Regions from separate parts of the Arthrobacter sp. 10N43 genome, predicted to be linked through region 4. Evidence: riboswitches for the same ligand, from Rfam matches in the RefSeq annotation. Region 4 holds a riboswitch; each other region holds the start of a gene.

Region 1 (5,012 bases), on a different contig from region 4:
TTCCAGGCAGGTCTGCGCGGACCTGGCCCAGAACAGCTGCTCGGCCTCGGTGGGGGCGATCGCGGCGGCGCGTGCCAGGACCCGGGAGTAGCCGTTGAGGTAGATGGCGTCCTGGGCGAGGTAGTAGGCGAATTCGTGCTCGGGCAGGGTCCCGTCGGCCAGGCCGCGGATGAAGTCCAGGGCGTAGATGGCGTCAAGATCGGCGGTGGCCCCCGCGCGCAGGGCCGCGGCGAACTCGCCCTCCCCCGGAGCGTGGCCCGCATCGGCGTCGCCCACATGACTGTGGCCGACGTGGTGGAAGTGATGGACCGGGCCGTTGCCGTTGCCGACGTCCAGAACCGAGGCTTCGCGGAGTGCGCCCAGCAGCCACGGCTTGACCACCCGCAGCGCCGCTTCCCAGTCCCCCACCCGGGCCTGCACGGTGGCCATGGCCGAGGACAGGGAGCAGCCTGTGCCGTGGCTGTTGCGCGTCGCGATCCGCTCCCCCGGCACCACCACCGTTTCGGTGCCGAGCAGGCCCCCGGTGTTGACCAGCGCATCCGGGCAGCCGGCGTCGCCGTCATTCCCGAGCCCGCCCTGGAGGTGCCCGCCCTTGACCAGGACGGTGGCGCCGGTCAGCGCGGCCAGCCGTTTGCCCTGCGCCAGGGCCTCGGCCCAGTCGGCCGCGACGGGTTCCTTGAGCAGGATTCCGAGTTCGGCGAGGTTCGGGGTGATGAGGTCCGCCAGCGGCAGGAGGGCCTGCAGGGCGGCCTCGGCCGATTCCTGCAGGAGCCGGTCACCGCTCGTGGCGACCATGACGGGGTCCAGGACGACGACTGCGGGGCGCACCTTCTCCAGCCAGGTGCGGACGGCGTCGATCACACCGGCGTCGCCGAGCATGCCGATCTTGACTGCGTCAATGCCGATGTCCTCGCTGATGGCCTCCAGCTGGGCCGTGAGGAACGCCGCCGGGGGTACGTGGACGGCGCGCACGCCCTGGGTGTTTTGGGCGGTCAGGGCCGTGATGGCGGCCATCCCGTAGCCGCCATTCGCCGCGATGCTCTTGAGGTCGGCCTGGATCCCGGCCCCGCCGGACGGATCGGACCCCGCAATCGCCAGCACGCGGGGAATGCGCGGCGGCGCGGGCGGGCGGACCCCAGAGGGCAAGAAACCGGAGGGCAAGAAACCGCCGGGCAGAAAACTGCCCGGCTGAAAATCACTGGGCGGCAATTCGGACGGATTGGATTTCGCGGACAAGTCAGACATCCCTTCGCCGGTGCTAACCGGACAGGTTCAACGGGTCTGGATCTCAGCCGGCCCGATGCGCGGCACCCCGTGTCAGTGTTCCAGCCTAGCCGTTGCCACCGGGCTGCCCCGTTAACGCACGTGCGGGCCCGGGCCGAGCGGACGTATTGTTACGCCCGCTCGGCCCGGACCCGCACCCCAACCAGTCGAAGTGACCGGCCGGGGACGTGATCAGCCGCGGAGGACTACAGCTCCGAGGCCGGTACTCCGACGCCGAGGATGATCGGCTCGTTGCCGGCAGGGATGGACGCCCGCTGGGCCGCGGCGGGCGCCTTGGCCTCGTGAACCGACCCGGCCGCGGCCGGACGTGTGGCCTCGCGGTGTTCCACGGAGGTCTCGTTGGCTGCGCCCTGGGCACGGCTGGCGCTGCGGTTGCGGCGTCCGCGGCGGCCACGAGTCGTGTCCGCTGCCGGTGAAGCCGGGGCTTCCGAGGCGGGCGCGGCTGCCGGCGCCTCGGGGGCCGCGGGTGCCTGGGCTGCGGCTTGCTTGTCGGCCTGCTTGTCGGCCTGCTCACCGGCGTCGGCCTCGCCCAGGTTGGCGAAGGCCTCGGTCAGCAGGTCCAGGGTCAGGGCCGGTGCCTGGGTGTCCTCGGCGTGCTCGACGAAGGGCAGGGCAACCTGCTCGCCGCCAAACGTCAGCACGGTCGCGGGACGCCCGGCTGCTTCGTCCGCGGCGGCGAGGTGCGTAACGGCGTCGACGGCGGCCTGCCGGGCCCCGGCGTCGCTGGCCGCGGCTGCCTCCCCATCGTGCAGGTGCGCGGCGTGCGCCGCGGCGGCAATGTTCGCCAGCGCAGCCCGGGTGGCTTCAGCCTTGGCGTGGCGTTCAGCTTCGGTGGGCTCGGCGTGGACGGCCGCGGGCGTGGACGGCGCGGACTCGGGGCCCTGGCCTCCCCTGCCGCGGCGGCGGCTCTTGCGCTCGGTGCGGGCAGCCGGCTGGGCCGCCTCGGTGCGCGGCACATAGTGCTCCGCGGCGACCGTGTTGGCGCGGCGGTGTTCCACGGGCTCGTCATGGGTGACGATGCCGCGGCCCGCGCACGCCTCGCACTGCTCGCCGAAGACTTCCAGCAGCCCAGTGCCCATCCGCTTGCGGGTCATCTGCACGAGGCCCAGCGACGTCACCTCAGCCACCTGGTGCTTGGTCCGGTCCCGGCCCAGGCACTCCACCATGCGGCGCAGCACGAGGTCGCGGTTGGATTCGAGCACCATGTCGATGAAGTCGATCACGATGATGCCGCCGATGTCGCGCAGGCGCAGCTGCCGGACCACTTCCTCGGCCGCTTCCAGGTTGTTCTTGGTGACGGTTTCCTCGAGGTTGCCGCCGGAGCCCGTGAACTTGCCGGTGTTGACGTCCACCACGGTCATGGCTTCGGTGCGGTCGATCACCAGGGACCCGCCAGAGGGCAGGAAGACCTTGCGGTCCAGGGCCTTGTGGATCTGCTCGTCGATGCGCCAGGCCGCGAAGATGTCCGTGTCCTTGGTCCACTTCTCGAGCCGGCCCACCAGGTCCGGAGCCACGTAGGTGACGTAGGCCTCGATGGTGTCCCAGGCTTCCTCGCCGGAGACGATCAGCTTGGAGAAGTCCTCGTTGAAGACGTCGCGGACCACCTTGATGGTCAGGTCAGGTTCGCCGTAGAGCAGCTCGGGGGCGAGGATCTTGGTGGACGTCGACTGGCTCTCGATGCCTTCCCACTGCGCGCGGAGCCGGTTGATGTCGTGGGTGAGCTCTTCCTCGGAAGCGCCCTCGGCCGCGGTGCGGACAATGACGCCCGCGTCCTCGGGCAGGCGGTCCTTGAGGATCCGCTTGAGGCGGTTGCGTTCGACGTCGGGCAGCTTGCGGGAGATGCCGGTCATGGAACCGCCGGGCACGTACACGAGGTAGCGGCCGGGCAGCGAGATCTGGCTGGTGAGGCGGGCGCCCTTGTGGCCGACCGGGTCCTTGGTGACCTGGACCAGTACGGAGTCGCCGGACTTGAGCGCGTTCTCGATCCGGCGCTGCTTGCCTTCGAGGTTGACGGACTCCCAGTTCACTTCGCCGGCGTACAGCACAGCGTTGCGGCCGCGGCCGATGTCCACGAAAGCGGCTTCCATGGACGGGAGAACGTTCTGGACCTTGCCCAGGTAGACGTTGCCGATCAGGGAATCCTGCTGGGTCTTGGACACGAAGTGCTCGGCCAGGACGCCGTCTTCGAGGACACCGATCTGGATTCTGTCGTCGCGCTGGCGGACGATCATCTGCCGGTCCACGGACTCGCGGCGGGCCAGGAACTCGGCCTCGGTGATGACGGTGCGGCGGCGGCCGGTGTCGCGGGATTCGCGGCGGCGCTGCTTCTTGGCTTCCAGGCGGGTGGAGCCCTTGACGGAGGTGACGCGGTTGTTCACCGGCGCCTCGGCCATGGCCCGCGGCGCGCGGACCCGGGTCACCGTGTTGGGCGGGTCGTCGCCTTCCCCGCCGGTCAGCTCCAGGTCCTGGTCACCGCGGCGGCGGCGACGACGGCGGCGGGAGGTCACGCCGTCTTCGAGGGTTGCTTCGGAGCCTTCCTCGCCCTCTTCGTCGGTGCCTTCTGAATCAGTCTCGGACTCGCCGGAGGTGCGGGTGCGCCCGCGCCGCCCGCGGCTGCGGCGTCGACGGCGGCTGCCGGCGTCCTCGTCCTCGTCGCCTTCCTCGTCTTCGGGCTCCGCTGCGGCAACGGGGGCCGGGCGCACCACGGTGCTGAGGTCGGGGGCCTGGAAGATCACGGACGTCAGGGCACCGGGTTCCATGAACAGCGAGGCGGCCGGGCTTTCCTCGGGCCGGGCCTGCGGCTCGTCGGCCGGGGTTTCTTCGGGCGCGGCCACGGCGGGCTGGGTTTCCGCCGAGGCTTCGGCGGTGGCTTCGGCCTGCTGAGCTTCAGCCGGGGCGGCTTCTTCGGCCGGGACGGCTACTGCGGGTACTTCTTCGGTTTTCGGTGCAGCCTTTGCCCGGCTGGCCCGGCGACGGACCGGCTTCTCTACTGCCTTCTCGGCTGTCTTCTCGTCTGCGGACGATGCCTCAGAAGCTTCTGCGGCGGGAGCCTCTGCGGCGGCCGTCGCGCTGGCCTCGGACTCATCGGCGAAGGCAGGGAGCGGTTCCGGGGCGGCCACGCTCTTGCGGGCACGGGTGCGCCGAGCAGGCGCCTTGACTGCAGTTTCGGGAGCAGCAGCTTCGGCAGCTGCGGCCTCGGAGGTTTTGGCGCCAGCTGCTTTGCCGCGAGCGGCGACGGGCTCATCCGAGCCGGCCGCCTCGGCCAGGGCTGCGGCTTCAGCCACCGCCTCCGCGGCAGCTGCGGCGTCCATCTTTGGTACCGGGGCCTTCCGGCGGGTCCGGACGGCCCTCTTCGGCGCTACCGGAGCCTCTGCTTCCGCAGTTAGTTCTACTTCCCCGGCTACTACGTTTTCGTTACCGGTTACAACCTGGTCATTATCCATATGTGGCGACACTCCTGCCCCTGATGCGCCGCCACATTCGGCGCCCGTTGGGGCAAATATGCGTCAACACCCGCAGGCATTGACAGAAGTCAATTGAATACCCTCAGGTTCGCACCGGCAGTGGGGTGCGGCAGCCCTGGAAGGCCGGCGAGATTGTTTTGGAACCCGTTGACCTACATGCCACAACCAGGTGCCGTCCAATGGCATTGCGGGACAGCTGGAATCAGAGGATCCGCAGCTCCCTGCTCATCATTGGCGGTCTTGAAACAAAATCGCCGGACCGGA
Region 2 (5,012 bases), on a different contig from region 4:
ATCGTGCTGTCCAAGCTCGACGGCGACGCCCGCGGCGGTGCCGCGCTGTCCGTCGCATCGGTGACCGGCAAGCCGGTCATGTTCGCGTCCACCGGCGAAGGCGTGGACGACTTCGAGCTCTTCCACCCGGACCGGATGGCCTCGCGCATCCTGGACATGGGTGACGTGCTCACCCTGATCGAACAGGCCGAGAAGTCCTGGGACAAGGACGAAGCGGCCCGGATGGCGAAGAAATTCGCCGACCAGGAAGACTTCACGCTCGATGACTTCCTCGCCCAGATGCAGCAGATCCGCAACATGGGCTCCATGAAGAAAATGCTCATGATGATGCCGGGTGCGCAGAACATCCGGCAGCAGCTCGAGCAGTTCGACGAGCGCGAGATCGACCGGGTCGAGGCCATTGTCCGCTCCATGACCCCGCACGAGCGCGTGGCCCCGAAGATCATCAACGGCTCGCGCCGGGCCCGCATCGCCCGCGGCTCGGGCGTGCACGTCTCCGAGGTCAACGGCCTGCTGGAGCGCTTCGCCCAGGCCCAGAAGATGATGAAGAAGATGGCTGCCGGCGGCGGCATGCCCGGAATGCCGGGGATGCCCGGGATGGGCGGCGGGGGCGGTGCCCGCAAGGGAGCCAAATCCGCGCCCAAGAAGAAGGCACGCTCCGGCAACCCGGCCAAGGCCGCGCAGGAACTGCGCGACGCCGAGGCCCGGCGTGCCGCCGGCGCCAAGGCCCTGCCCACCGGAGCGTCGTTCGGCCAGCAGGGCGGCGACTTCGATCCGTCCCAGCTGAACCTGCCCAAGGGCTTCGACAAGTTCCTCGGCGGCAGCAAGTAGCTGCAGCTGCTGATGCCGCCGGGACTGTGTCGCCGGCGGCATCAGCACTGATGTGCCATAGGGTTAGACAATGTTCAAGCAGCGCGTAGTCTTCGTCCACGGGGATGGCAGCTTCGGCGCCGCCGCTTGGCCCAAGCAGCACGGAATGGCGCTGGACTACGACGCCCTGTTCCTGCGGAGGCACGGTTTTGATGCCGTCGCGGAACCGCTGGAAACCAACTTCGCCGCCGACGCCGCCATCGTGCTCGCCTCGCTGGCGGACGATGGCCGCGGCGAGGCCGGCGGCCATGTGGTGGCCCATTCGCAGGGCGCCATCGCCGCCATGATGGCCGCCGTCGAACGGCCCGACCTCGTCCAGTCGCTGACCCTGGTGGAGCCGGCCTGCCTGTCCTTGACCGCGGAACTCCCGGCCACCGCCGCGCACCGGGCCCTTATGCAGCCGCTCTACGATGTCCGGCACAACCTCAGCGACGAGGACTTCCAGCGCGAGTTCATCCGCCGCGCGTTCGCGGCCGAGGCCCCGGGGGCCACGACGCCGGAGGCGCTCCGCGCGGCGCGCCGGCTGCGGCTGCAGGCCCCGCCGTGGGAGGCGCCGCTGCAAATCGTGCCGGGCGTGCCGACGCTGGTCCTGACCGGCGGCTGGGAACCGCTGTATGAGGAAATCGCCGGCTACCTGCGCGAGACCGGCGCCCTGCACCGCACGGCCGCGGGCGGGCACCGGCCCCAGGATTCAACGGACGGCGACCGGACGATCCGATCGTTCATCGCCGAGGTCAGCCGGCACCAGCACGCCCGGGCCTGCTAGGACGCTGTCGGTCCGCCCACGGCAGGCTCCGGCAGGTAGACCTTGCCGCCGGAGGCGAGGAACTCGCTGCTCTTCGCCCGCATCCCGGCCGCCATCTGCGCCAGGGCAGCCTGCGAATCGACAGAACCATAGTTGCCGGTACCGTACTCATCCCGGATGTCCTGGCTGATCCGCATGGAGCAGAACTTGGGACCGCACATCGAGCAGAAGTGCGCGGTTTTGGCCGGCTCCGCGGGAAGCGTCTCGTCGTGGAAGGCCTCGGCCGTCACCGGGTCAAGGGACAGGGCGAACTGGTCCCGCCAGCGGAACTCAAACCGCGCCTTGGACAGGGCGTCGTCTCGTTCGTGGACGCCGGGGTGGCCCTTGGCGAGGTCGGCGGCATGGGCGGCGATCTTGTACGTGATCACCCCGGTCTTCACGTCATCCTTGTTCGGCAGCCCGAGATGCTCCTTGGGCGTGACGTAGCAGAGCATGGCGGTGCCAAAGCGGGCAATCTCGGTGGCGCCGATCGCCGAGGTGATGTGGTCATAACCGGGCGCAATGTCGGTGACCAGCGGCCCGAGCGTATAGAAGGGTGCGCCCTTGCAGAGTTCCTGCTGGCGTTCCACGTTTTCCCGGACCAGGTGGAAGGGCACGTGCCCGGGACCCTCCACCATGACCTGCACATCGAACTCCCAGGCCCGCTGCGTGAGCTCGGCCAGGGTGTCCAGCTCGGCGAACTGCGCCGCGTCGTTGGCATCCGCCGTCGCGCCGGGCCGCAGCCCGTCACCCAGGGAGAACGCGACGTCGTACTTCGCGAAGATTTCGCACAGCTCGTCGAAGTGGGTGTACAGGAAGTTCTCCTGGTGGTGCGCCAGGCACCAGCCGGCCATGATGGAGCCGCCGCGGGAGACGATGCCGGTGACCCGGTTGGCCGTCAGGGGCACATAGCGCAGCAGCACCCCGGCGTGGATGGTCATGTAGTCCACGCCCTGCTCGCACTGTTCGATCACGGTGTCCCGGAAGATCTCCCAGGTTAGGGCGTTGGCCTCACCGTTGACCTTCTCCAGCGCCTGGTAGATCGGGACGGTGCCGATGGGCACGGGGGAGTTGCGGATGATCCACTCGCGCGTGGTGTGGATGTCATCACCGGTGGAGAGGTCCATCACCGTGTCCGCGCCCCACTGCGTGGCCCACTGGAGTTTGTCGACCTCCTCGGCGATGGAGCTGGTCACGGCCGAGTTGCCGATGTTGGCGTTGATTTTCACCAGGAACGCCTTGCCGATGATCATCGGCTCCGATTCGGGGTGGTTGACGTTGTTAGGAATGATCGCGCGGCCCGCGGCCACCTCGCTGCGCACCAGCTCCACATCGCAGTTCTCGCGCAGCGCGACGAACCGCATTTCCTGGGTGATGACGCCGTCGCGGGCGTAGCGCATCTGCGTGACGGTCCTGCCCTCGACGGCGCGGCGCGGCACCGGGCGCCCGCCCTGCCATTCGGCCGACGCCGCACCCCGGCGGACCGCCGACTTGCCGTCATCGAGAAGCTCCCGTTCCCGGCCGGCGTAGGGTTCGGTGTCCGCCCTCGCCTCGATCCAGGGAGCCCGGAACGGCTCCAGCCCGCGGACCGGATCGCTGCCCGGGCCGGCCGTGCGGTAGACCCGGAACGGAGCGTTCGCGACACCGCCCGGGGAGGGTTCCAGGGCGATCTCGGTCACCGGGACGCGGATGCCGTGCTCCGGATCCGCGGTGAAGGCCAGCGAGTGGGACTTCAGCGACTGGGTAGTGACTGCTGGCTTCTTTTGGGCAGGGCTGTGCTGTGTTTCTGTGGTGCTCAAAGGATTACTCACTTCCTTCGCCGGCATTACCCGGACAGGTTCAACGGTCGCAGGCTGCGCTAGCCCGATCTCAGCCCCTGCAAGGGCACCCGTGTGGTCGTAGACGAAGCTACCACAGGCCCACTGGAAGCCTGCCGAGTGTGACGGCACCCGGCCAGGCGGCAGTGTTAGCGTGGAATTGTGACTCTGCCCGGGCCCGTGCCCCGCACCAGGACGGCGACGCCGGAAGACCTCGCGGCGCTGCCGGTTCTCGAGGCCGCGGCCGACCGCCTCCTTGAAGCGGCATTGGGGAACCAGGCGCTCCCGTCCCCGGAAATGACGACGCCGGTTGAGCCGCTCTTCGTACTGGTCGCCGGAAGCCCGCCTGTGGGATTCGCCCGCGTGGACGAAGTCGGCAGCCAGGCCCACCTGGAACAACTCTCCGTACATCCGGACTCTGCCGGACGGGGGATTGGGCGGTCCTTGGTTCACTCGGCCATCGACGCGGCCCGCGGCCGGGGCTATGCATGGATGACGCTGTGCACTTTCGCGGACGTTCCGTTCAATGCCCCGTTTTACGCAAGCTGCGGCTTTGAGGAACTCGCCGAGCCGGGGCCGGCATTGGGCGCCCTGCGGATCCACGAAGCGCAACTGGGCCTGGATGGGCTGGGCCGGCGGATCGTCATGCGGATTAGGCTGTAGGCCATGACCAGCATCATCGAGTTCACCGGCCCCATCCTCACCGCGGCGGACCAGGAACGCCGCGGGCTCTGGGCGGTGGACGGCCTGCTGACCTTCGACCGTCCCGCCGACGCGCCGGACCGCGTGCTGGACGGCTGGGTCATGCCCGGGCTCGTGGACGCACACTGCCACATCGGCCTTGGCCCGGGCGGGGACGTCTCCGAGGCCACCGCGGAATCCCAAGCCCTGGCGGACCGCGACGCCGGGACGCTGCTGGTCCGCGATGCCGGCGCCGTCCACGACACCCGCTGGCTCCAGCAGCGCCAGGACCTTCCCCGGATCATCCGCTCCGGCCGGCACATCGCCAGGGCCCGGCGCTACCTGCGCGGCCTGGCCGTCGAGGTCGAGCCCGGCGATCTCGTCGAGGCCGTACGGAAGCAGGCCCGTGCAGGCGATGGCTGGGTCAAGCTGGTGGGGGACTGGATCGACCGCGACGTCGGCGACCTCGCCGCCAGCTTTCCGGCCCGCACGGTCAAGGACGCCATCCAGGCCGCCCACGATGAAGGGGCCCGCGTCACCGCGCACTGCTTCGCCGAAAACACCCTGGATGACATGCTCGACGCCGGGATCGACTGCATCGAGCACGCCACCGGATTGCTGCCGCGGCACCTGCCGCGCTTCCTCGAACAGGGCGTCCCGATCGTGCCCACCCTGATCAACATCGCCACGTTCCCGGACATCGCGGCGCGGGCGGAGGCCAAGTTTCCGCGCTACGCCGCCCATATGCGCTCGCTGTGGGAGCGGCGCGCCGAGCGGGTCCTCGAAGCCTACGAGGCCGGGCTGGCCATCTATGCCGGGACCGACGCCGGCAGTGTCATCAGCCACGGCCGGATTGTCGA
Region 3 (5,012 bases), on a different contig from region 4:
AGCGGACGACGGCGACGCCGGCTGACCGAAACGGCTGACCGCAGCGTCTAATCCGGAGGGGGCCAGCCAGGTCCGTCCAGCCAGGTCCGCGCAGCCCGAGCCGCCCTGACGATGTCCGGCCATACGATGCCTGTTTAGACGATGTCCTGGGTTTTGGAGAAGCGGGTGATCGCCCGCTGCGTGCCGCGGTTGGCGAGCACCTGGATGATGGCGCTGACCGATGCCGAGATCAGGGCGAACGTCAATGCCGTGCGCAGCGTGGTGGGGACGTCGTCGTCGTGGCCCTTGGGCGGCTTGTTGCCCGTGGACTTTTCCCAGATGGTGTCCACCAGCTTGGTGCCGGCAAAGCCGGCCGCGAGGCTGACGCCAGTGCCGAGCAGCTTGATGAGGATGGTCATTCTTCGGTCTCCTTGGGGCGGGAACAGGGGCTACCCCCAGCCTAGCGTTCCGGTGTGAGGACGTTCCGCAGGGCCTCGACAACAAGATCGTGGTCCGCCTTCTGGGGCAGGCCGGAGACGGTGACGACCGCGACGGCGCCCGTGCCGCGGACGTAAATGGGAAACGCTCCGCCGTGGGCGGCGAACTCCATCTGGTCGAACCAGGCGTTGTCCTCGATCCTGCCGCCGGCAGCGCGGGCGCGCAGGCCCACCAGCAGGGACGGGACCTCGTAACGCATGGCCGTGCGCTTCTTGGCGTTGATCCAGCGTTCGTTGTCCGGCGTGGCGCCGTCCAGCGCGGCGTGGAAGAGCACCTGCTCGCCCTTGGTGATGTCGACGGCGATGGGCAGCGAGCGTTGCCTGCCCAGCTCTACGAGGAGGAGTCCGAGGTCCAGGGCATCGTCCTTGCTGAACGAGGCGAACTGGAGGGCCTCCATCTCGGCCAGCACGCGGCCGATGAGCGCCGCGAGGGATCCCTGCGGCTGCGGCTCGCTCGAATCGGGGTCGTATTCCCCGGAGGGATCTGGTGTGAGCGTCAAAATAGTCCAGCTTTCCGGTGCGTGACTGGGCCGCCCGCAGGCGGGTCCGGGTGTCCGACACGTCGACTCTACCAAGCGGCAATTCCCGGCCGCGGCGACCGGCTTTGCCCGGCCGCGGATTGTGACGGCACGCCACTGAAAACCCGGCCGTCCGGGTGTAAACTGAGCCAGCCCACAAGGGCAGAATAATTTACGACAGGGGAGCGCCGCCGTCGGGCATCGCCGGAAAAATCCGGGGAAAACCGCTGGTGGGCGCTGAGAGTGCGGACAGCCGCAGACCCTCGAACCTGATCCGGTTAGTACCGGCGCAAGGGAGTCGAGATCTCAGGGTGCGCGGAGGGCGGCGGAAGCCGAACCGGCCGGAGCATCCTCCCCTCCTGTTCCTCAGGAGGACGACATGACAGATATTTCAGCACAGCATGGTTCCACCAGCCGCCCAGCCGCCCGCCGCAACTACACCTGGCGTGTGGTGGACATTGTGGTGGCCGCCTTGATCGCCGTTGCCGGCGGCGTCATCTTCTGGGCCTGGTCCCAGGGCGCGAACCTGATTTCAACCCCGGTCAACGCCATCTACCCGCCGCTCAGCGGACTCTACGCCGGCGGCTGGATGATTCCGGCCGTATTGGGCATGCTCATCATCCGCAAGCCGGGTGCGGCGCTCTTCTGCGAGAGCGTGGCGGCCACGGGCGAGCTCATCATGGGTTCCCAGTACGGCACCACGGTGCTGATCTCCGGTGTGCTGCAGGGCCTTGGCGCGGAGCTGGTCTTCGCGGCCTTCCTCTACACGAAGTTCAACCTGCCGGTATCTCTGCTGGCCGGGGCGGGTGCGGGCCTCTTCTGCGGCCTGAACGATTCCTTCCTCCCGTGGGGCTGGAACATCGCCTACGAAGCCGGCGACAAGCTCGCCTACATCGTCTTCACCACCATCTCCGGTGCAGTGATTGCCGGCGGACTGTCCTGGCTCGCCACCCGAGGCCTGGCCAAGACAGGCGTGCTGGGCTCCTTTGCCTCCCGCAAGGCCGCCACGGAGCCCGTCTTCTCCTGAGTCGACTGCTGAACCTACATCTGAAACCTGCAGACGACTCATGAGACCTTCACCGGAAGTCAGGCCGGCCGCCGTCACGGCCCGCGGCTGGGGCTGGCGGCACGCCGGAAGGCCCCGGCCCGCGGTCAGCGGCCTTGACCTGGACATCCGGCCGGGGGAGCGCGTGCTCCTGCTCGGCCCCTCCGGCGCCGGCAAATCGACGCTGCTCCACGCCCTGGCCGGCGTGCTGGGGGACGGCCCGGCCGGGCCTTCCGGCGACTCCGGCGACTCCGAAGATTCCGACGAGACCGGAAGCCTGCTGATCGACGGGGTCCCGCCGCGGGCGCAGCGCGGCCGCGCCGGGCTGGTGCAGCAGGACCCGGAAACGCAGGTGGTGCTGTCCCGCCTCGGCGACGACGTCGCCTTCGGGGCTGAGAACCTCGCCGTCCCGGCGGAGGAGATCTGGCCTCGGGTGGGCGAGGCGCTCGAGGACGTCGGCCTGGGCAGGCTGCCGCTGGACCATCCGACGTCGGCGCTCTCCGGGGGACAAAAGCAGCGGTTGGCGCTCGCCGGGATCCTCGCGATGCGGCCAGGGCTGCTGCTGCTTGATGAGCCGACGGCCAACCTGGACCCCGCGGGCGTTCTGGAGGTCCGCGACGCCGTGGGCCGCTGCCTGGACAAGACCGGCGCCACCCTGGTGGTCGTGGAGCACCGGGTGGCGGTCTGGAAGGACCTGGTTGACCGGATCGTGGTGCTCCAGCCCGGCTCCGCCACGGACTCCGGGGTCCTGATCGACGGGCCGCCGGACCGGGTCCTGGCCCAGGCGCGGGACATGCTCATCGGTGCCGGCGTGTGGGTCCCGGGCCACGTGCCGGCAACGCGGGCGCGGCGGCAGGCGCCCGGCGCAGGTCAGCTCCTGCTGGAGGCGGAAGGCCTCGCGGTGTCCCGCGAGCGGCCGCGGCGGGCCGGGCTGCGCGAGCGGTTCCGCACGATCGCGCCGCGTCCGGTCCAGTCCGGGGTATCTGCCCAGGTCCGTGCCGGGGAGGCCCTGACCATCACGGGGCCGAACGGCTCGGGGAAGTCCACCCTGGCGCTGACGCTCGCCGGTCTCCTGCGGCCCGTTGCGGGGACGGTCACGGCCGCGCCTGGTCTCAGCGGCGGTCTCAGCGCGGGCCTCAGCGGCGGCCCCGGCGCGGGTGCCGCGGGCGGCGCCGGAACCGACCCGTACCGGTGGAAGGCCCAGCAGCTGATCGCCAGGATCGGAACCGTGTTCCAGGAACCCGAGCACCAGTTCGTCACCGGCAAGGTCCTCGATGAGCTCATGTTCGGCCCCCGCCACCTCGGCTACGGCGAAGACCGCGTCGCTGAGCTGCTGGAACGGCTGCGGCTGACGGAACTCGTCGACGCCAACCCCTACACGCTCTCCGGCGGCGAGAAGCGGCGCCTGTCGGTCGCCACCGTGCTCGCGGCGCATCCGCGGGTGCTGGTCCTGGACGAGCCCACCTTCGGCCAGGACGCCAACACCTGGGCCGAACTCGCCTCATTCCTGTCCGAACTCCTCGACGCCGGCACCGCCGTCGTGTCCGTGACGCACGACGCCGAATTCAGCGCCGTACTTGGCGGCACGGAACTCCGCCTCCGGCCGCGGGAAACTGCCGCCGCAGACGCTCCCGGCCCGGACCTTGAACTCCCGGAGAGGGCCTCACCATGAGGGACACACTGAGCCTTCGCGGCAACCACGCGATGCTGACCCGCGCCAACCCGCTCGCCAAGTTCGCAGCGGTCTTCCTGATCACCCTGGTCCTGGCGCTGTCCATCGACTGGGTCTCGGCGTCGGTGGCCCTGGCCTTCGAACTGCTGCTCCTGCCGTTGGCCGGCCTCACCCTGGCCCTGCTGTGGCAGCGCGGCTGGCCGCTGATCCTCGCGGCGGCGCTGGGCGGCTGGAGCACCGCCATCCTGGCGCCCGACGCAGGGGCCATCCTCGTCGACGTCGGGATCTGGTCCATCAGCGCCGGCTCCCTGCAGCTGGGGATCGGCTTCATGCTCCGCGGGCTCGCGATCGCACTGCCGGCGGTGCTGCTGATGAGCTGCACCGACCCCACCGACCTCGCCGACGCCCTGGCCCAGAACGCAAAACTGCCGCACCGGTTCGTCCTGGGCACCCTGGCCGCCATGCGGCTGGTCGGGATCATGGCCGAGCAGTGGCAGACTATCGGCATGGCCCGGCGGGCCCGGGGCGTGGGCTCGAGCGGGAACCCCTACCAGCGGTTCCGCGCCGCCCTGGGCCAGAGCTTCGGCCTGCTGGTGCAGGCGATCCGGAGCGCGTCCCGGCTCGCGGTGACCATGGAGGCGCGCGGGTTCGGCGGCGCCGCCCGCACCTGGGCCAGGCCGTCCACGTTCAGCGGGCTCGACGCCTGGGTGCTCCTGGGCGGGCTCGGTATCGCGGCAGCCGCCGTCGCAGCGGCCCTCGGCGCGGGCACCTGGAACCTGGTTTTCCTCGCCCGCCAGTAGCCGGCCCAGCCGGCACGGCCCGCCGCAGGCCGGCGGTTTTTGCTGTGCAGGTCGGCGGTTATCGCATGGTTCGGGTATTTGTGTGAGATTGGCGCCATTCCGGCCGCAATTGCGGCAAGGCGTAGCTCATGCGTGATATTTTCGGGAAATGACTCAACCGACTGCCGAACACGTAGGCCTCCTGCTCCGCGAAGCGCGCGGGGCCAAGGGCTGGACCCAGGGACAACTTGCCGCCGAGCTCGGCACGAGCCAGAGCGCCATTGCCCGGATGGAACAGGGCAAGCAGAACCTGAGCCTGAAGATGATCCAGCGCCTGGAGGCGATCGTCGGGCACAGCATCGTCAAGGTGGGCCGGCCCCAGATGACGCACCTGCGTGTCGAGGGCGGCCGCACCCTCTCCGGCGCGGTGGACGTCAACAGCAGCAAGAATGCCGGCGTCGCGCTTTTGTGCGCCAGCCTCATTAACCGCGGCACCACTACGCTGCGGCGGCTCGCCCGGAT
Region 4 (5,012 bases):
TGATGTTCATGCTGCTTCCTTCTTGGGACTGTCCCCGGACGTGTCCGGGATGCGGGAAAAACGGTCGGGGCGGAAACCGGCCCAGCGCGGGTCCGGCGTCCCGTCCATGAGTTGGCGGCATACGGCGGCAGCCGCCGGGGTGAGCAGGACGCCGTGCCGGAAGAAACCTGTGGCGATGATGAGTCCGGGGACATCCCCGCCGTCCGGGCGGGCAACCCGGCCCAGCAGCGGGGCGTTGTCCGGCGTGCCTGGCCGGGGCCGCGCCGTGGCTTCCAGGAGCTCGAGTTCGGCGACGGCGGGCACCAGCTGCTGGGCGTCCCGCAGCAGCTGGTAGACGCCGCCGGCCGACACGGCCTGGGGATCCGACGGGCCGTCCTCGCGCTGGGTGGCGCCAATCACCACGGTGCCGTCCTGGCGGGGCACGATGTACACCGGGACCCCGCGCACCATCCCCCGCACGGTGGCAGTGAGCAGCGGCTGCAGGTGCGCGGGCACGCGGAGCCGGAGGATGTCACCGTAGACGGGCCGCAGCGGCAGGGTGAGCCCGGCGGGCAATTCATCAAGATCGGCGGCGCCGAGCCCGTTGGCGACCACGGTTTCCGCGGCGCGTACGGTACCGCCGCCATCGAGGCGGACCCCTGCAACGTTGCCGTCCTGCCACAGCAGCCCTGCAGCGCGCCGCCGGATGAAGCTGCCGCGGTCCTCCGCGGCCAGGACGCCGGCAATCCGGGCGATCAGCAGGCGGGGATCCACCTGGTGGTCGGCCGGGATGTCGAAGGCACACGAGATGCCGGGGCTCAGCAGGGGCTCCCGGCCCCGTGCCTCGCGCACTGTCAGCGGTTCCACGCTGAGGCCGGAGGCTTTCTGGACTTCCCTCAGGTCCGCGAGCGCGCGCCGGTCCGCCGCGTCCGCCCCGACGGCGAGGGTCGGGGTCGTCAAATACCCGGTACCCGTCCGGGAGTCCTGGCCGGCGGGACCGGCGTCGAGCCCGGCCGCGAATCCGGGCCACAGCCGGGAAGACTCGAGCATCAGTTCCAGCAGCTGCTCCTCCTGGTAGTGCAGCTCGCTGACAGGGGCGAGCATGCCGGCCGCGGCCCAGCTCGCTCCTGTACCGGGAACATCATCGATCAGGACCACGGACCGGCCCGCGCGGCTGGCCTCGAAGGCGATGCCGTGGCCGATCACCCCGCCGCCGATCACGGCAACGTCTGCGGTGACGTCCCCTGCGGTGATTCCGTCAGTGGATACGGCTCCGGTGTAACAATCCCGGGCGGTGGCGTCATCTGCGGCCACGGCTTCACGGCCGGCTTGTGAGCCTACTTGCGTGCCCATGAAAAATTCCTTCCCTACGCCGGTACTAGCCGGATCAGGTCAAGCGGTCGGCTCTGACGCCCTCTCAGCCGGGCAGCGGCTCCATGGCTGCTGCGGGCTCCCGCGGTATGCGCCCAGTTTAGAGGAACTAGGCTGGTCCCATGAGCCAGGACCACCTCCACACCACCGCCCGCCTCTACTTGTGCACCGACGCCCGCAGGGACCGCGGCGACTTCGAGGACTTCGTGGACGCCGCCTTCGCCGGCGGAGTGGACATCATCCAGCTGCGCGACAAGTCGCTCGAGGCGGCCGAGGAACTGGAACTCCTCGAAGTCCTGCACGCCGCGGCGCAGCGCCACGGACGGCTGTGGGCCGTCAACGACCGGGCGGACATCGCCTCCCTGTCCGGGGCCCCGGTGTTCCATATCGGCCAGAAGGACATTTCGCTGGACGCAGCCCGCGGCTTCCTGGGCAAAGACGCCGTGATCGGCCTGTCCACCCACACCCCTGAACAGGTGGACGCAGCCGTGGCTGCTTCTCCCGGCCGCAAGGGACTGGACTACTTCTGTGTGGGGCCAGTATGGGCGACTCCCACCAAGCCGGGACGCGCCGCCGTCGGCCTCGACCTGGTGCGTTACGCCGCCCAGGCGACCGGCCAGGCGAACGCCGAGGGTGCCGGAAACCCCGACGGCCCGACGGAAAGCCTGCTGCCGTGGTTTGCCATCGGCGGGATCGACCTCGGCAACGTGGAGCAGGTAGTCGACGCCGGCGCCCGGCGGATCGTGGTGGTCCGGGCCATCACCGACGCCGACGATCCGGCCCACGCGGCCGGTGCACTGCTGGCGGCGCTGGACGCCACTGACTCCTGAACGCTGATTCCTGAACGCTGACTCCTGAGCAGGTTCCCCGCCATGAACCGGGCCGTCCCGGGCAGTGAACCTAGCCGGGGAGCCCCAGTCCCGCCATCCTTCGCGCGTGGTTCGCTGCGAGCTCGGCCGTCAGGCCCACCACCAGCGCCCTGGCGTCCGCGTCGTCCAGTCCCGACAGCCCGCCCAGGAATGCGTGCTCAAGGCTCACCCGCTGGGCATGGGTCAGGACCTCGCCCAGCAGGCGCCGGGCCCACAGCGCCAGGCGTGACGCCAGCCGGGGGTCATCGGCCAGGGCCGCCTTGAGTCGCTCCTGCAGCACACCCGTGGACTCGCCGGTGGAGCGGACCTGTGCGATCAGCTCCCGGGTCCCGGCGTCGACGTACACGCCGACGGCGCTGTAAAAGTCCGCGGAGACAGTGTCGATCACGTAGGCCTTCATGAGCGCTTCGTACCAGTCCGCCGGGCGTGTGCGCTCATGGAAGAAGTCCACCGAGGGCTGGAACGGCAGCATGGCAGCCTCCGTGTCCAGGCCCATATCCTCGAGCCGGGCCCGGATGAGTTCGTAGTGCTGGAACTCGGCCACCGCCATCCTGCCCAGCACGGCACGGTCACGCAGCGTGGGCGAATATCCGGCACTGGAAGAGAGCCGTTCGAAGGCGGAAAGCTCGCCGTACGCCATCACTCCCAGCAGATCCGCCAGGAAGCTGTTGTAGAGGGCAGGATCCTCCGGAGTTGCGCTCATGATCCAAGACTAATGGCGGAAATCGGGCTACCCTGATTTTCGTGTCCCATCATCGCCTGACCCCCAGTGTCCACGAGCAGCAGAACCAGCTGGCCGGGGCCCTCAAGGCGTTGCGCACCACGCTGGAACTGCCCGGCCCGTTCCCCGAGGACGTGCTGCGCGACGCCGCGGCGGCCGTGGCCGAGCACAAGCTCCCGGACCTGGACCTCACGCATGTCGAGTTCGTGACCATCGACCCGGCATCGTCCACCGACCTCGACCAGGCCCTGTTCATCGAACGGGATGACGAGGGCTACAAGGTGTTTTACGCCATCGCCGACGTCCCGTCGTTTGTCGCCCCGGGCGGGGCGCTCGACGCCGAGACCCGGCGCCGCGGGCAGACCTTCTACACCCCCGACGGAAGGATTCCGCTGCATCCGGAGATCATCAGCGAGGCCGCCGGCAGCCTGCTCGCAGGTCAGCTGTGCTCCGCGTTCGTCTGGGAGTTCGGGCTCGACGCCGCGGCAGAGGTGACATCGGTCCTTGTGCGCCGGGCCCGGGTCCGCAGCCGCGCAAAACTCAGCTACAAGGCCGTCCAGGCCGACCTCGACGCCGGCACGGCCACGCCCGTGCTGCAGCTGCTCAAAGAGGTAGGCATCAAGCGGGTGGAACTCGAACGCCTGCGCGGCGGGGCAAGCCTGAACATGCCCGAACAGGAAATCCAGCAACTGCCCGACGGCGGCTACCGGATCGTGGCGGCCCCGCCGCTGCCGGTGGAGGACTGGAACGCCCAGATTTCCCTCATGACCGGAATGGCGGCCGCCGCGCTCATGCTCCAGGGCAAGGTCGGCATCCTGCGGACCATGCCCGCCCCGGACGAGGCGTCGCTGCGGCATTTCCACCGCCAGACCCACGCCCTTGGCAAGCCCTGGGACGGAGAAATGGGCTACGGCGAGTACCTGCGGACCCTGGACCCCACCGACCCCCGGCAGCTGGCCATTGTGCATTCGGCCGGCATGCTTTTCCGTGGCGCCGGGTACACGCACTTCGACGGGACGGTACCCCAAGCCGCCGTACAGTCAGCCATCGGCGCCGCCTACGCCCATTCCACGGCGCCTTTGCGGCGGCTGGTGGACCGCTTCGTGCTGGTGATCTGTGAAGCCCTGAGCAGCGGCACCGAGGTTCCGGACTGGGCCCGGGCGGCCCTGCCGTCCCTTCCGGCGATCATGGGCACCTCGGACCAGCTCGCCGCAAAGCTGGAGCGGCTGGCATTGGACACCGTGGAGGCTGCCCTGCTGGTCAACCACATCGGCCAGGAATTCGACGCCGTGGTCATCTCCGGTTCGAAGCCGGCGAAGAGCACCACCGGCGGCGACGGGAACGGCAATGGGAACGGCGGCACGGCCGGCAAGGCGAACGGCAACGGGAACGGGGGCAAGTCCAACGGAAACGGCAACGGCCCGTCCGGGATGGTCCAGATCGCCGAACCTGCCGTGACCGCACGCTGCCCCGGCGACCTTGAACCGGGCACTCAAGTCCGGGTCCGGGTGGTGTCCTCGGACATCGCCACCCGCGAAATCCAGCTGGAGCTCGTGGGCTGACGGTCCACTGCCTGCGCCCTGACCGTCCCGTGCCGGGCGGGCTCCCGTGGTCAGTCCACGGGTCCGTTCATGGGTCCAGTCGAGGATCCGCCCGTGGTACAGCTAGACTGGAGAGGTAGAAATGGATGCCCGGTCGTTGATTTCCATGATTTTTGAATTCAACAAGCCCGCCCCTACGCGATCTTGAGATCCACCCGCTGGTCCCCAGTGCCAGCATTTAGATAGCCCGCGATCGGCTTCCACTGGATTTGCTTGCGCGCCCGAGCGTGCTCCGGAACGGCCAATGGCCGGCCCCGTTGAGCAAGCAGCGCAGCCCAAAATGAATAAGGAAACTCCCCTGTGAGTGAATTGCACACGCACCAGCTTCTGATCGATGATTCCGGCACGGAGACCATCGAGCCCGAAGAAACCATCATCTCGGACGAAAAGCCGCACGAGATTGCCGAAAAGACCTTCGCCGACTTCAACGTCCGTGCGGACATCGTGGAATCGCTGGCCGACGCCGGCATT

What was found. A riboswitch is a leader RNA that binds a small molecule or an ion and turns the genes downstream of it on or off. The one in region 4 is predicted to bind thiamine pyrophosphate.
Region 1: another riboswitch for thiamine pyrophosphate. It lies ahead of AC1DDO_RS02245 (bifunctional hydroxymethylpyrimidine kinase/phosphomethylpyrimidine kinase); the one in region 4 lies ahead of thiO (glycine oxidase ThiO).
Region 2: another riboswitch for thiamine pyrophosphate. It lies ahead of thiC (phosphomethylpyrimidine synthase ThiC); the one in region 4 lies ahead of thiO (glycine oxidase ThiO).
Region 3: another riboswitch for thiamine pyrophosphate. It lies ahead of AC1DDO_RS19160 (ECF transporter S component); the one in region 4 lies ahead of thiO (glycine oxidase ThiO).

What each region holds. Positions count from the first base shown of each region.
Region 1 is NZ_JBFTIA010000001.1:500,913-505,924, forward strand. Features, by position in the region: gene AC1DDO_RS02245 (bifunctional hydroxymethylpyrimidine kinase/phosphomethylpyrimidine kinase) at 1-1,245, opposite strand, end outside; TPP riboswitch at 1,228-1,325, opposite strand; gene AC1DDO_RS02250 (Rne/Rng family ribonuclease) at 1,470-4,727, opposite strand.
Region 2 is NZ_JBFTIA010000020.1:19,756-24,767, reverse strand. Features, by position in the region: gene ffh (signal recognition particle protein) at 1-831, shown strand, start outside; gene AC1DDO_RS21780 (alpha/beta fold hydrolase) at 902-1,636, shown strand; gene thiC (phosphomethylpyrimidine synthase ThiC) at 1,633-3,453, opposite strand; TPP riboswitch at 3,449-3,556, opposite strand; gene AC1DDO_RS21770 (GNAT family N-acetyltransferase) at 3,634-4,134, shown strand; gene AC1DDO_RS21765 (amidohydrolase family protein) at 4,138-5,012, shown strand, end outside.
Region 3 is NZ_JBFTIA010000013.1:68,860-73,871, forward strand. Features, by position in the region: gene mnhG (monovalent cation/H(+) antiporter subunit G) at 1-25, shown strand, start outside; gene AC1DDO_RS19150 (DUF4235 domain-containing protein) at 135-398, opposite strand; gene AC1DDO_RS19155 (heme-degrading domain-containing protein) at 440-976, opposite strand; TPP riboswitch at 1,164-1,308, shown strand; gene AC1DDO_RS19160 (ECF transporter S component) at 1,374-2,021, shown strand; gene AC1DDO_RS19165 (ABC transporter ATP-binding protein) at 2,062-3,711, shown strand; gene AC1DDO_RS19170 (energy-coupling factor transporter transmembrane component T family protein) at 3,708-4,511, shown strand; gene AC1DDO_RS19175 (UDP-N-acetylglucosamine 1-carboxyvinyltransferase) at 4,660-5,012, shown strand, end outside.
Region 4 is NZ_JBFTIA010000004.1:396,734-401,745, reverse strand. Features, by position in the region: gene thiS (sulfur carrier protein ThiS) at 1-10, opposite strand, end outside; gene thiO (glycine oxidase ThiO) at 7-1,332, opposite strand; TPP riboswitch at 1,326-1,446, opposite strand; gene AC1DDO_RS10095 (thiamine phosphate synthase) at 1,473-2,180, shown strand; gene AC1DDO_RS10090 (ferritin-like fold-containing protein) at 2,251-2,922, opposite strand; gene AC1DDO_RS10085 (RNB domain-containing ribonuclease) at 2,964-4,502, shown strand; gene AC1DDO_RS10080 (DEAD/DEAH box helicase) at 4,842-5,012, shown strand, end outside.